Regions from separate parts of the Mesorhizobium shangrilense genome, predicted to be linked through region 1. Evidence: predicted binding sites of a transcription regulator. Region 1 holds the regulator's gene; the other holds the start of a gene.
What was found. The regulator LexA, encoded in region 1, represses DNA repair genes until DNA is damaged. The targets are predictions, from matches to a motif close to TGTTCNNNNTGTGTTCNG.
Positions count from the first base shown of each region.

Region 2: a site for LexA is predicted at 2,398-2,415, ahead of ABVQ20_RS13210 (PA0069 family radical SAM protein). Genes of this name have one in related genera too.

Region 1 is NZ_JBEWSZ010000001.1:1,354,043-1,359,759, forward strand. Features, by position in the region: gene ABVQ20_RS06850 (ComEC/Rec2 family competence protein) at 1-1,947, shown strand, start outside; gene lexA (transcriptional repressor LexA) at 1,941-2,663, opposite strand; gene ABVQ20_RS06860 (pyridoxal-phosphate dependent enzyme) at 3,131-4,105, opposite strand; gene ABVQ20_RS06865 (GntR family transcriptional regulator) at 4,102-4,875, opposite strand; gene ABVQ20_RS06870 (ABC transporter substrate-binding protein) at 5,029-5,717, shown strand, end outside.
Region 2 is NZ_JBEWSZ010000001.1:2,629,232-2,634,948, reverse strand. Features, by position in the region: gene ABVQ20_RS13220 (F0F1 ATP synthase subunit B) at 1-49, shown strand, start outside; gene rnhB (ribonuclease HII) at 320-1,015, opposite strand; gene ABVQ20_RS13210 (PA0069 family radical SAM protein) at 1,169-2,323, opposite strand; gene ABVQ20_RS13205 (glycosyltransferase) at 2,474-2,992, shown strand; gene ABVQ20_RS13200 (hypothetical protein) at 3,192-4,166, shown strand; gene moaB (molybdenum cofactor biosynthesis protein B) at 4,194-4,748, opposite strand; gene ABVQ20_RS13190 (4-(cytidine 5'-diphospho)-2-C-methyl-D-erythritol kinase) at 4,735-5,631, opposite strand; gene ABVQ20_RS13185 (hypothetical protein) at 5,658-5,717, opposite strand, start outside.

The sequences.
Region 1 (5,717 bases):
TCCGAAATCTCGACGCGACTGACGGGGCGTGTCGTCTCGCTCGACCAGATGCCGAATGGCCGCGTCCGGCTGACGATCGATGTTCTCTCGACGACAAGACCGACCCTGCGCTACGCGCCCGAACGGGTCCGCCTTTCCGCGCGAAAAATACCCTCCGACATGACCGCCGGTTCCCAAGTCGCGGGCTATGTTCGGCTGTTGCCACCCACCGGTCCGGTCCGTCCGGACAGTTATGACTTCTCGTTTGACAGCTATTTCACCGGCATTGGCGCCAGCGGCTTCTTCCTCAGCAATCCGACGATCGTTCCTTCCGACGATATGCCGTTTGCGGCGCGGCTTGGGTCGTCGATCGAAAACGCGCGCGAAACCATCGCCGATCATATCCGCACCAGCATCGGTGGCGCCGAGGGCGAGATTGCCGCCGCGCTTATCGTCGGCGTTCGTGCCGGAATCCCCGAAGAGATCAACGAGGCGATGCGGCGCACCGGCATCTATCATGTCATCTCCATTTCAGGACTTCACATGGCGCTGGTTGCCGGCACGATCATGCTGCTGCTGCGCGGTTCATTCGCCTTGTTTCCGGATTTCTCCTCGCGCCGTCCGGTCAAGAAATACGCAGCCGCGGCCGCGCTTGTCTCGATCGCCGCCTTTCTCGTGATTTCCGGCATTGTGGTCGCGGCTGAGCGCAGTTTCATCATGCTTTCGGTCATGCTTGTCGCTGTGCTGTTCGATCGGGCGGCATTGACCATACGCAATCTCGCAATCTCAGCCATTGCCGTTATCGTCGTCTCGCCGCACGAGGTGGTCGGCCCCAGTTTCCAGATGTCCTTTGCGGCGACCGCTGCTCTCGTTGGTGCCTATGCCGGCTGGTCCGACTATCGCGCGCGCAAGGTCAGCACGCCGCCGCCGCGACGATCTCTGCCCGGCTTCCTCATGCGAAAACTGCTGCTGGCGACCGGAGGCCTCGCCATGACGTCCATCATAGCTGGAAGCGCGACGGCACTCTTTGCGATCTGGCATTTCCAGCGGGTGTCACCGTTCAGCCTGTTTGCCAATCTGGCCATCATGCCGATCGTGTCGGTGATCGTCATGCCCTTTGCGGTCTTCAGTTCGCTGGCCATGCCATTCGGAGCGGATGGGCCGTTCCTCTATGTCATGGGCAAGGGGCTGACAGCGATGATCGCGCTGTCAGCCTGGTTCTCTGAACGTTCGCCGATCGACGCGGTCGGGTTGATTTCGCTGCAATCGGTCTTGCTGGTGACAGTCGCCCTGATCATCGCGACGATGGCGACAACCTGGCTGCGGCTGGCGTCACTGCCTTTCGCGCTTGCCGGCCTGCTGACGATTTCCGACACGCGCGCGCCGGATGTACTGATTTCGGAAGATGCGCGGCTGGTGGCGTTGCCGATCGGCGGTGGCGAACTTGCAGTGAGCCGCGAGCGCCCCAACGAATTCACGGCGGACAACTGGAAGCGTGCGCTGCAATCCGAAACCATCATCAAGCCGGAGAGCTTCGGCCAAAGCGATCCACAATTCGACATCGCTGATGCCGCTGATCTGCCGCCGGGCGCGCCATTCTCATTCTATTGCAGTGACGATCTATGCGTTGCCCGACACCCGTCCGGCGCGATCGTTGTTTATGTGGAGGATCGCAAGAAAGCTTGGAAAGCCTGTCGTTTTGCTGATCTGATCGTCATCAACGACGCGACAGGCTACGACCCTTGCCGCAATCCGACGGTCCTCGTCGTCACCAAACGACAACTCGCCCGCACGGGAAGTGCCGCCGTCTTCTTCGACCCGCAATCAGCGACTTCGCGACCGAAAATAAGCTTCGCGGTCGACAGACCGTACCGGCCTTGGCACCAGCAACGAAAATTCTCACGCGAGGCGAGGGGGCTGCCGCCCTATCGCAAGCCCGACAAACCCGTTGCTGCGCCGGCTCAATAACGCCGGATCAGTCCGACGAGCTTGCCTTGCACCTTGACGCGGTCGGGTCCGAAGATCCGGGTTTCGTAGGCAGGGTTGGCGGCCTCCAAGGCGATCGAGGCGCCTTTGCGGCGGAAGCGTTTCAGCGTCGCTTCTTCATCGTCGACCAGCGCCACGACGATCTCGCCGGGACTTGCGGTGTCGGCGTTGCGGATGATGACAGTATCGCCGTCGAAGATGCCAGCCTCGATCATCGAATCGCCCTTGACCTCCAGCGCATAGTGGTCGCCGCCCATGATCATGTCTGGCGGCACCGAGATGGAATGGGTCTGGTGCTGGATGGCATCGATCGGCACACCGGCGGCGATGCGGCCCATCACCGGGATGGATATCGCGGAGACCGCGTCATCGTCATTGCCAGCGGAAGGCATGCGGGTGGGGGCTGGCTTGATCTGTCGACCCAGGCTGCCCTGGATGACGCTCGGTGAAAATTTGCGCGCCGCGTTGAGGCCGGGTGCAATGGAATCGGGAAGACGCAGCACTTCCAGCGCACGAGCCCTGTTGGGTAGCCGGCGAATGAACCCGCGCTCTTCCAGCGCAGTGATCAGCCGGTGAATTCCGGACTTGGAAGCGAGGTCGAGCGCTTCCTTCATTTCGTCGAACGACGGGGGAATTCCGCTTTCCTTCAGCCGTTCATGGATGAACATCAGAAGTTCATGTTGCTTGCGCGTCAGCATGGCGGCCCCCAAGGGATTCGAAGACGGGATCTGAAACCAGAATCAGAAAAACAAACCCAGAACAAACACTATCTGTTCCAGTTGTGTTCCGCAACCGTTTAAAGTTTAATGAATATGTTCAGAGGGTGGAAACCATGCAATGCCCGCGACGGTTACCACGACAGCGGGCCGTGGTTCCAAATTTTGGCTTGGCCAAATTGAAATCATTTCGTTTTTTGCCTCTTGCGCAACCGTACAGCAGTCCTCGCCTCGTCGCCCGGACAACGGAAAATAATCCATTTGCGAAGCGGTTTGCCTCGCGGGTTGCCTAGCCCGCACGTGAACGAAACGAAGCCAAACTGCCAACCATTGGCAATTGCGGAATCTCATTTCCGGTCTGCCGCAAGTGGCCCCTTGGGCAGAGAGACTGCTCCGCCTCGAGTGGGCGAACATCAGGCTCATCGTCTTGGGTGAACCAGGGCGGGATTTCAGGCAGGCGGGATTGCCCCGGCCAGCACTTGCGCATAGGCGCCGGCATCAATGTTTCCGCCTGAAATAACGCAGACGATATTGCCGGTCGCGTGCTCGCTGCAAAGGGCGGCGGCCAGCGATGCGGCGCCCGCGCCTTCGGCCACGATCTTTGCGGTCGAGAACAGGAGCCGCATCGCGTCCGTTACCTGCTCAAGGCTGACGGCAATGGCTCCGTCGATAGACTGGTTCGCCAACGGCCATAGCGCGGGCACCAGGGACGGTCCGCCAATGCTCTTGATGAAGGACGGTCGTGTCTTGATCTCGACAATGCGCCCGGCTGCCAGTGCGGCGGTGACTGGAGCCGCGTTCTCGTCCTCGACCGCAAAGACCTTCGCCTGCGGCCGCAGTGCCTTGAGCGCGCTTGCGACCCCGGTTGTCATGCCGCCGCCGCCATAGGGTGTCAGCACGCAGTCGACCTCCGGCAGATCCTCGACGATCTCCAGGCCGATCGTGCCATTGCCCGCCAGCACCGCCTGATCGGTGACGGGATTCACGAGGAGTTCATCGGTGTCCGGTTGTTCAACGCCGGTGATGTAGCGCCACCAGGTCTCATGGGAGACGAAACGCACCTCTCCGCCGAGGCGGCGAACCCCGTCAATCTTGGTTCGTGGGGCGTCGGAATACATGTAGGCGGCCATTGGAACGCCAAGCGCTCTTGCTGCCCAGGCCATGCCATAGGCCATGTTGCCGGAACTGACGGTCGCGACGCCATGCCTCAGCGCCTCCGCGTCGCGAGAGAGCAAGGCATTGAGCGCCGGCCTGACCTTGAAGGCCCCGATGGGCGACAAGGTCTCGAGCTTGAGGAATATCCGTTGATCGGCCCGGCCAAGATCGACCCGCAGCAATGGCGTTCGCGGCAACCAGGTAGCCAGCCGGTCGCCGGCGGCAGCGATCTCGTCAAGCGTTGGACGGCGCGGAGGCGCTGAAATCATCCGCCGACAGCTTTCAGGCTGCCAGCACGCGCCGCGTATTTGTTTGCACCGACGTCTTCGCTGTGGACATAGACATGCAGCGTGTAGCCGACGTGAGCGGTCATCAGCGCCTTTGCCCGTTCGACGTCACGATCGAGCGCCGCTTCCATGATTGCAGTGTGGTGTTCGATTGCAATCGCCTCACGCAGCGCGTCCATTGCCTCTTCGTAGCCATCCTTGAGGCCGGCGGCGGCCCGCAACGTCGGCGCGAGCCCAAGAAAGCGATGGTGCCGGCGCAGTTGATCCGAGATTGTCGAGCGGAATCGCAACAGCCAACTCGATGTTGCGGCACTCAGCAGGGCCGCGTGGAAAGCTTCATGGTTCTCGTCCCATCTGTCGACGGCCGCGTCGGAAGGATCATCGACCGCGGTCTTGCAACGCGACAGCCGGTAATGGGCGGTGACCACCGCATCTTCCCACGCACTGCCACCTTTCTCGATCGATTCCAGGAACAGGGGGATCTCAACAACCATTCTTGCGCGTGCCAGATCCTCAAGTTCGGCCCGCGACACGGGCGCGACGGCAAAGCCGCGGTTGCTGATGGCCGTGACCAGGCGTTCAGCTTCGAGCCGAGACAATGCTTCGCGCAGCGGCGTCCAACCGACGCCATAGATGCCGCGCAGCGCACTCAGCTTGAGCGGTGCGCCCGGCATGAGCCGCGTGGTGAGGATGTCCCGCCGCAGCAGCTGATAGGCCGCCTCCGTCTTTGTCGAGTTCTTCTGGTCCTGCATCGCGGTCCATTCATCATCTGGTGTGGGCAAAATTATATATGATACGGAAGCATGGCAAGAATTATATATAATGTTTGACATGCGCGGAGGGACTGACCATGATCGCCGCAGTTGCCGTCCTATAGCGGCGCTAATCAAATCTGGGAGGAAATGATGATGAAGTCGAAGTCCGCTTGGCTGTCGGGATTGGCCCTGGCTGGCGCGCTGATGGTCAGCGCCGGGAGTGCCGCCGCCGATCAGATCCGCATCGGCATCGCCAATTTCGGCGAGCATCCGCAGCTGAACGCCGCCATCGCCGGTTTCAAGAAGGCGCTCACCGCGAACGGCTTCGTCGAGGGCAAGGATGTCGTCTACTCCGAAAGCCACACCAATTTCGATGCGTCGCTGGTTCCGCAGATGATCGCCAAGCTGCAGGCGGAGCAGCCCAAGCTGATGTACACCATCACCACGCCGGTCTCGCAGATCGCCAAGAAGGCGCTTGCCGGCTCGGGCATCCCGATCGTCTTCGCGGCAGTGACCGATCCGGTCGCGGCCAAGCTCGTTCCGTCATGGGACTCTGGTGACGAAGGCATGACTGGCGCCACCGATCTCCAGGATGTCGCAGCGGTGATGGCTTTCACCAAGAAGCTGCTGCCGAACGCCAAACGCTTTGGCGTGCCTTACAATCCGGGCGAGGCGAACGACGTCGCGCTGCTTGAAAAGATCAAGGAAGCGGCGCCCGCGGCAGGGTTCGAAGTCGTCGAGGTCGGTATCGACAACGTCAACGACATCCAGCAGCGCATCGCTTCGCTGGCAGGCAAGGCCGACGTGATCTACGGACCCACATCGAACCTCATCCAGCC
Region 2 (5,717 bases), 1.3 Mb from region 1:
GGACCTGTTCAAGGCTTCGCTGCAGGACGTGAAGTCGAAGCTCAACTGAGCCGATCGCCGGAAACTTCGGAAAAGCCGCCTGGGAAACCTGGCGGCTTTTTTGTTGTGTGGCAGTGGAGATCCGCGAAGGCGGCTGAGCGCCTATCTCCCCCCTCGAGGGGGAGATGGCCGGCAGGCCAGAGGGGGGCGCCGCGCGTGAAGCGCCGAGCTGATCTTTCGTCGCCAAGAGGCGCGCGTCGAGCTGGTTGAGAGGACCCCTTCTGTCGCCTTTGGCGACATCTCCCCCCGAGGGGGGAGATTAGGTGCTCAGCCGTTCAACTCAATCGAGCCCGGCGAAACTCTCTTCTCCCGCCACCTCAGTCCCGCCAAGCCTGAATGGCGCAAAGGACACACGGTGCAGCCGCGCCACGGGCCCATGCGCCTCGATCGCCGTGCGATGGCGGACCGTGGCATAGCCCATGTGGACCTCGAACCCGTAGCGATCGTGATGGTTGCCGCAGCCGCACATCATGCGGTCGCGCATGACCTTGGCGACGATCGAAGCCGCGGCGATCGACTGCGAGCGCTGGTCACCCTTGATCAGCGCGCGCCCCGCGCAAGGCAGTCCCGGCGGTACGTCGCGCCCGTCGGCGAGAGCGAGCTTCGGTTGAACAGGCAGTCCGACCAGCGCGCGGCGCATCGCTTCCAGACTGGCTTTCAGAATATTGCTGCTATCGATGCCTTCGGCGCTGATGGAGGCCATGGATACGCCCAGCGCTGAGCCGAGAATGCGCAGGAACAATGCCTCTCGCTGCAGATGGCTAAGGCGTTTGGAATCGTCAAGCCCTTCCGGGATGTTGGCGGGATCGAGCACCACCGCTGCGGCGACGACCGGTCCCGCGAGCGGTCCCCGGCCGGCTTCATCCATCCCCGCCACTGGCCACAGGCCTTCCGCCATCGCCTTCGTCTCGAAGGAGAAATCGGGTCTCTCGATGATTTCGAAGAGAGGCGGAGAATCGGAACGCGCGCGAGCCATGTTGCGGCGAGGTTCGCACTGGCTCCGATTCTCCGCAAGTCCCTCCGGGTCGGGTGGGGCGCCGGACCGGGAGGGCACCGTCTGCAGGCCGGGGCAGGCCGGACGGGATTCTTGGTGCTGCGACAGATCAAACCACCGCGATGAACTGCGCTCTCAAAGTAGCGTCAGTTGCACCTGGTCTTTTCCGGCGGCAACGAACTGGTCGGTCCGAAGCGTGCGCCGTTCGACATTGAGGCCAAGCCGCTTGGCGGTGATCTCGAAACGCCGCCCGATCTGCCAGGCATAGGGGCCGGCACCTTTCATGCGTTTGCCCCATTCCGAATCGTAATCCTTGCCGTCGCGCATCGAACGGATCAGCGACATGACGTGGCGATAGCGGTCCGGATAGTGGCGCAGCAGCCAGTCCTTGAAGATCGGGCTGACCTCCAGCGGCAGGCGCAGCACCACATAGCCGGCCTCCAGCGCTCCCGCTGCTCGCGCCGAGTCCAGGATACGCTCCATCTCCTGATCGGTGAGGCCGGGGATGATGGGTGCGACCATCACCGAAGCCGGGATGCCGGCATCAGAAAGCTGCCGGATCGCTTCAAGCCGCTTGGTCGGCGTCGACGCGCGCGGCTCCATCGTGCGTGCCAGCATGCGATCCATTGTAGTGACCGACAACGCCACCTTGGCAAGACCGCGCTCGGCCATGCGCGACAGGATGTCGATGTCGCGCGTTACCAAAGCGGATTTGGTGACAATGCCGACCGGATGGCCTCGTGCCTCCAGCACTTCGAGGATCTCGCGCATGATCCGGTACTGCTTCTCGATCGGCTGGTAGGGGTCGGTGTTGGTGCCGATGGCGATGGTGCGCGGCTGATAGCCGTCCTTCGACAATTCCCTGTCGAGCAGCCGCGCCGCATCCGGCTTGGCGAACAGCTTCGATTCGAAATCCAGACCCGGCGACAGGCCCATGAAACTGTGCGTCGGCCGGGCAAAGCAGTAGACGCAGCCATGCTCGCAACCACGGTACGGGTTGATCGAACGGTCGAAGGAGATGTCCGGCGATTCGTTGCGGGTGATGATTGTGCGCGGCTTCTCCACCTGCACTTCGGTCTTGAACGGCGGCAATTCCTCCAGCGAGTTCCAGCCATCATCGAAGACATGCCGGCTGACCGGCTCGAACCTGCCGGATGGATTGATGCCCGCCGACCGTCCACGGTTGCGGTCAGGGCGAACACGCACACCGCTCTGCTCGATCATCGCATTTGCCATCTCGGCTCTTCCAGCCCCGAAAGCTGCAATGTCCGCGCGCACGATCTGTTCCATCTTCGCCCTCTCCCAAGGACTGTCGGCAATCTGTCGAATCGCTCTGTTCATGAAACTATTCCTATTTTGCAAATGAGAACAAATCAAGAACTTTGTATGGTGCATCGCAAAAACTGGCGCAGCGCCCGGCTTTCCGCTATTCGGCTAAGCATGCTCAGCGTTCTCATTGAAACCCTGAATGACGAGGAGGGCCTCGCCCGCACGCTTGCGTCGCTGGTCGGCGGAGCGGTCGAGGGCGTGGTGCGCGAAGTCATCGTTTGCGACACCGGTTCGACCGATCAGACGCACCGGGTTGCCGAACACGCCGGCTGTCAATACGTGACCGGCGGCACGGCGTCTGGCATCGGGCAGGCCAAGGGCGACTGGCTGCTGTTGCTGGAGCCTGGCGCCAGGCTGGTGGAGGGATGGACCGACGAGGTCGTCGCCCACACCGCCAGGCAAACCATGGCCGCGCGTTTTTCGCCGGCGCGCGGCAGCCGCACGCCATTTCTGTCGCGGGTCTTTTCGGGAAACCGTGCCCTGGCCGAAGGAATGTTGATCAACAGGCGTCAGGCCAGCGCGCTTTCGAAGAACGCCGATAGCGGGGAGGCGATTGCACGAGGGTTGGCGACGAGGAAGCTCGATGCCGAGATATGGGTGGCCCCGCCGAGGCCGAGGAAATCGCCCTGACTGGACGGCCGGCTACACCGGCCAGCATCAAGCCGTCTTGATCTGCGGATGATTTTTGCACCGCACATTGCTAATTGTGCGTTGCACAAGACGTGACGTGGGGTTACCCTGCTTCAGGCGGGTTAATCAGGTTTGGGTCATGCCGGAGCGGTAAGCAGCCGATGCTTTGTCGGTGCTGCCCTCATATCCGAGGATCCCGATGAGCCTTTCACCCCCCGACAAATCCGGCACGGCAAGCCTCGAGGCCGTGGCCCGAAACGGCAGCCTGTTTCAGCGCATTGCTGCGCGCATACCGACCTATCTGTCTGACTTGCGTGAAAATCCGGCATGGCTTCCGATGTTCATGCTGGCGCGCACCATGCCGGGGCGGCGGCTGCATTGGCTCGGCGCAAAGCCGGCGCGGCCGGCACGGAACGCCCATGAGACAATGTTCACAGGCGTCGACGGCGAGGCCGCCGTCGATGCGCTGAGATCGGATGGGTTGTTTTCCGGGCTTGTCCTGCCGTCATCGATCCACGACGAGATCGCCCGCTTCGCCGGGCAAACGCCGTGCTTCGGCAATTTCGATCGCCGGCTCGAATTCATGCCGGGCGAACATGCCGATGCCGAAAGACGTTTCGGCCGTCCGCTGCTCAGCGGGCACTATTTCGAACGTGTACTCGACTGCGGTGCCGCACTTGCCGTGCAGCGCGATCCGCTGCTTCTCGACATCGCCGCGCACTATCTGGGTGGACAGGCCAAACTCATCACGACGCGGGTCTGGTGGAGCTTTCCTACAGGGGCGGCATCCGATGCCGACAAGAACCTGGCGTCGCTCGGCAAATACCATTTCGACCTCGACGACTGGCGGATGCTGAAATTCTTCTTCTACCTGGTGCCTGTCGACGCCGATACCGGCCCGCATGTCTATGTCCGGGGCAGCCACAACCGCCGCATTCTCAAGCATCAGATGACGCTTCTCGTCGGCCATCCGGCGGAAGAGGTTCTTAACGTTTATGGCGAACAAAGCCCGATCACACTGACGGGGCAGGCTGGCCTCGGCTTTGTCGAAGATCCGTTCGGGTTCCACATGGGGACGGTGCCGACGCGCACGCCGAGGCTGATGATGGAAGTCGGCTTCGGCGTGTCGCCACCTTCGCGCCGTCGGTTCCATGGCGAGCCGGTCATCCGCTGAGCTGGGTGGAGGAGGGCGAAGCCTTGCTTATGCGGTTTTGGTGCCGCGCCGCAGGTGCTCGTCCAGGCGCGGCATGATCTCGACGAAGTTGCAGGGCATGTGCCGGTAGTCGAGCTGCGGCTTCAATATGCCGTCCCAGGCGTCCTTGCAGGCGCCGGGCGAGCCTGGCAGCACGAAGACGAAGGTGGCATTGACGACGCCGCCCGTGGCGCGGCTCTGGATCGTCGATGTGCCGATCTTGTCGTAGGAGATGCGGTGGAACACTTCGGAAAAGCCATCCATGCGCTTTTCGAAGATAGGCTCCAACGCCTCCGGCGTCACGTCGCGGCCGGTGAAGCCGGTGCCGCCGGTGGTGATGACGACGTCGATCGCCGGGTCTTTCGACCAGCCCAGCACCTTGTCGCGGATCTTTTCGCGGTCGTCGGTGACGATGTCGCGAGCGGCCAGTACATGGCCGGCCTCCGCGATGCGGTCGGCCAGCGTCTGGCCGGATTTGTCGTCGGCAAGGCTGCGCGTGTCGGAGACGGTCAGCACGGCGATGCGGACGGGGATGAAGGCGCGGCTCTCGTCAGTCCTGGCCATGGGGATCGGCCTCCGATGTCAGGCTTCGCGTTGCCGCCACGAACCAATCGGGTTGGCGGCCGCGGATCTCGGCAGCAGCGCGCTTCGCCACATTGCCGGTCTCGAACAGCCCGAAGCAGGTAGCGCCGGAACCGGACATCCGTGCAAACCCCGCTCCGGCCCGGGTCAGTTGGGACAGCGCCCTGCCGATGGCGGGCTGCATGGCGAGTGCGGCAGGCTCAAGATCGTTGCGCGTGATCTCCAGCCAGTTGCGCACGCCATGGAAGTCGAGGACACGCGGAAGCGGCGGCAGCCCTTCATTGTCGCGACGGGCGAGCGCCTTGAAGACATCGGCCGTGGCGACGGCGGTGCCCGGATTGACCAGAACCAGTCCAAGCGACGAAAAATCGGGCACCATCGACAATTCCTCGCCGATGCCACGCGCGATCAGCGGCTTTGCGGCGAGGCACATCGGCACATCGGCGCCAAGCGCAAGGCCAATCCGCGCCAGAACGGCATTGTCGATGTCAAGATTCCATATCCGGATGAGACCGCGCAGAACCGCTGCCGCATCGCTCGAGCCGCCGCCAATGCCGGCGGCTACCGGCAGGTTCTTCTCCAGTCTGATGGCTACAGGTGGCGTCCCTTGAAGGCCCGCCTCTTTTCGCAGTGCGTCGCGCGCCCGCAGCACCAGATTGCTGTCGTCGAGCGGCACAGCGGACGCATATCGGCCAGACACGGAAAATGTGTCGCTGTCGGCAAGCTCCGTTTCGACCCGGTCGCCGAACCTGGTGAAGACGGCCAGGCTTTCGATCCGATGATAACCATCGTCACGCCTGCCGGTGACATGCAGCGCAAGATTGATCTTGGCATGCGCGGCCCATGTCCGAGCGCCGGAATTCACTGTCTCAGCTGTGATAGGGATGATGTTCAGTCCTTGGCCAGCCGGTATTCACCGGTCTTCGGATCCTTGACCAGCGTTCCCATTGT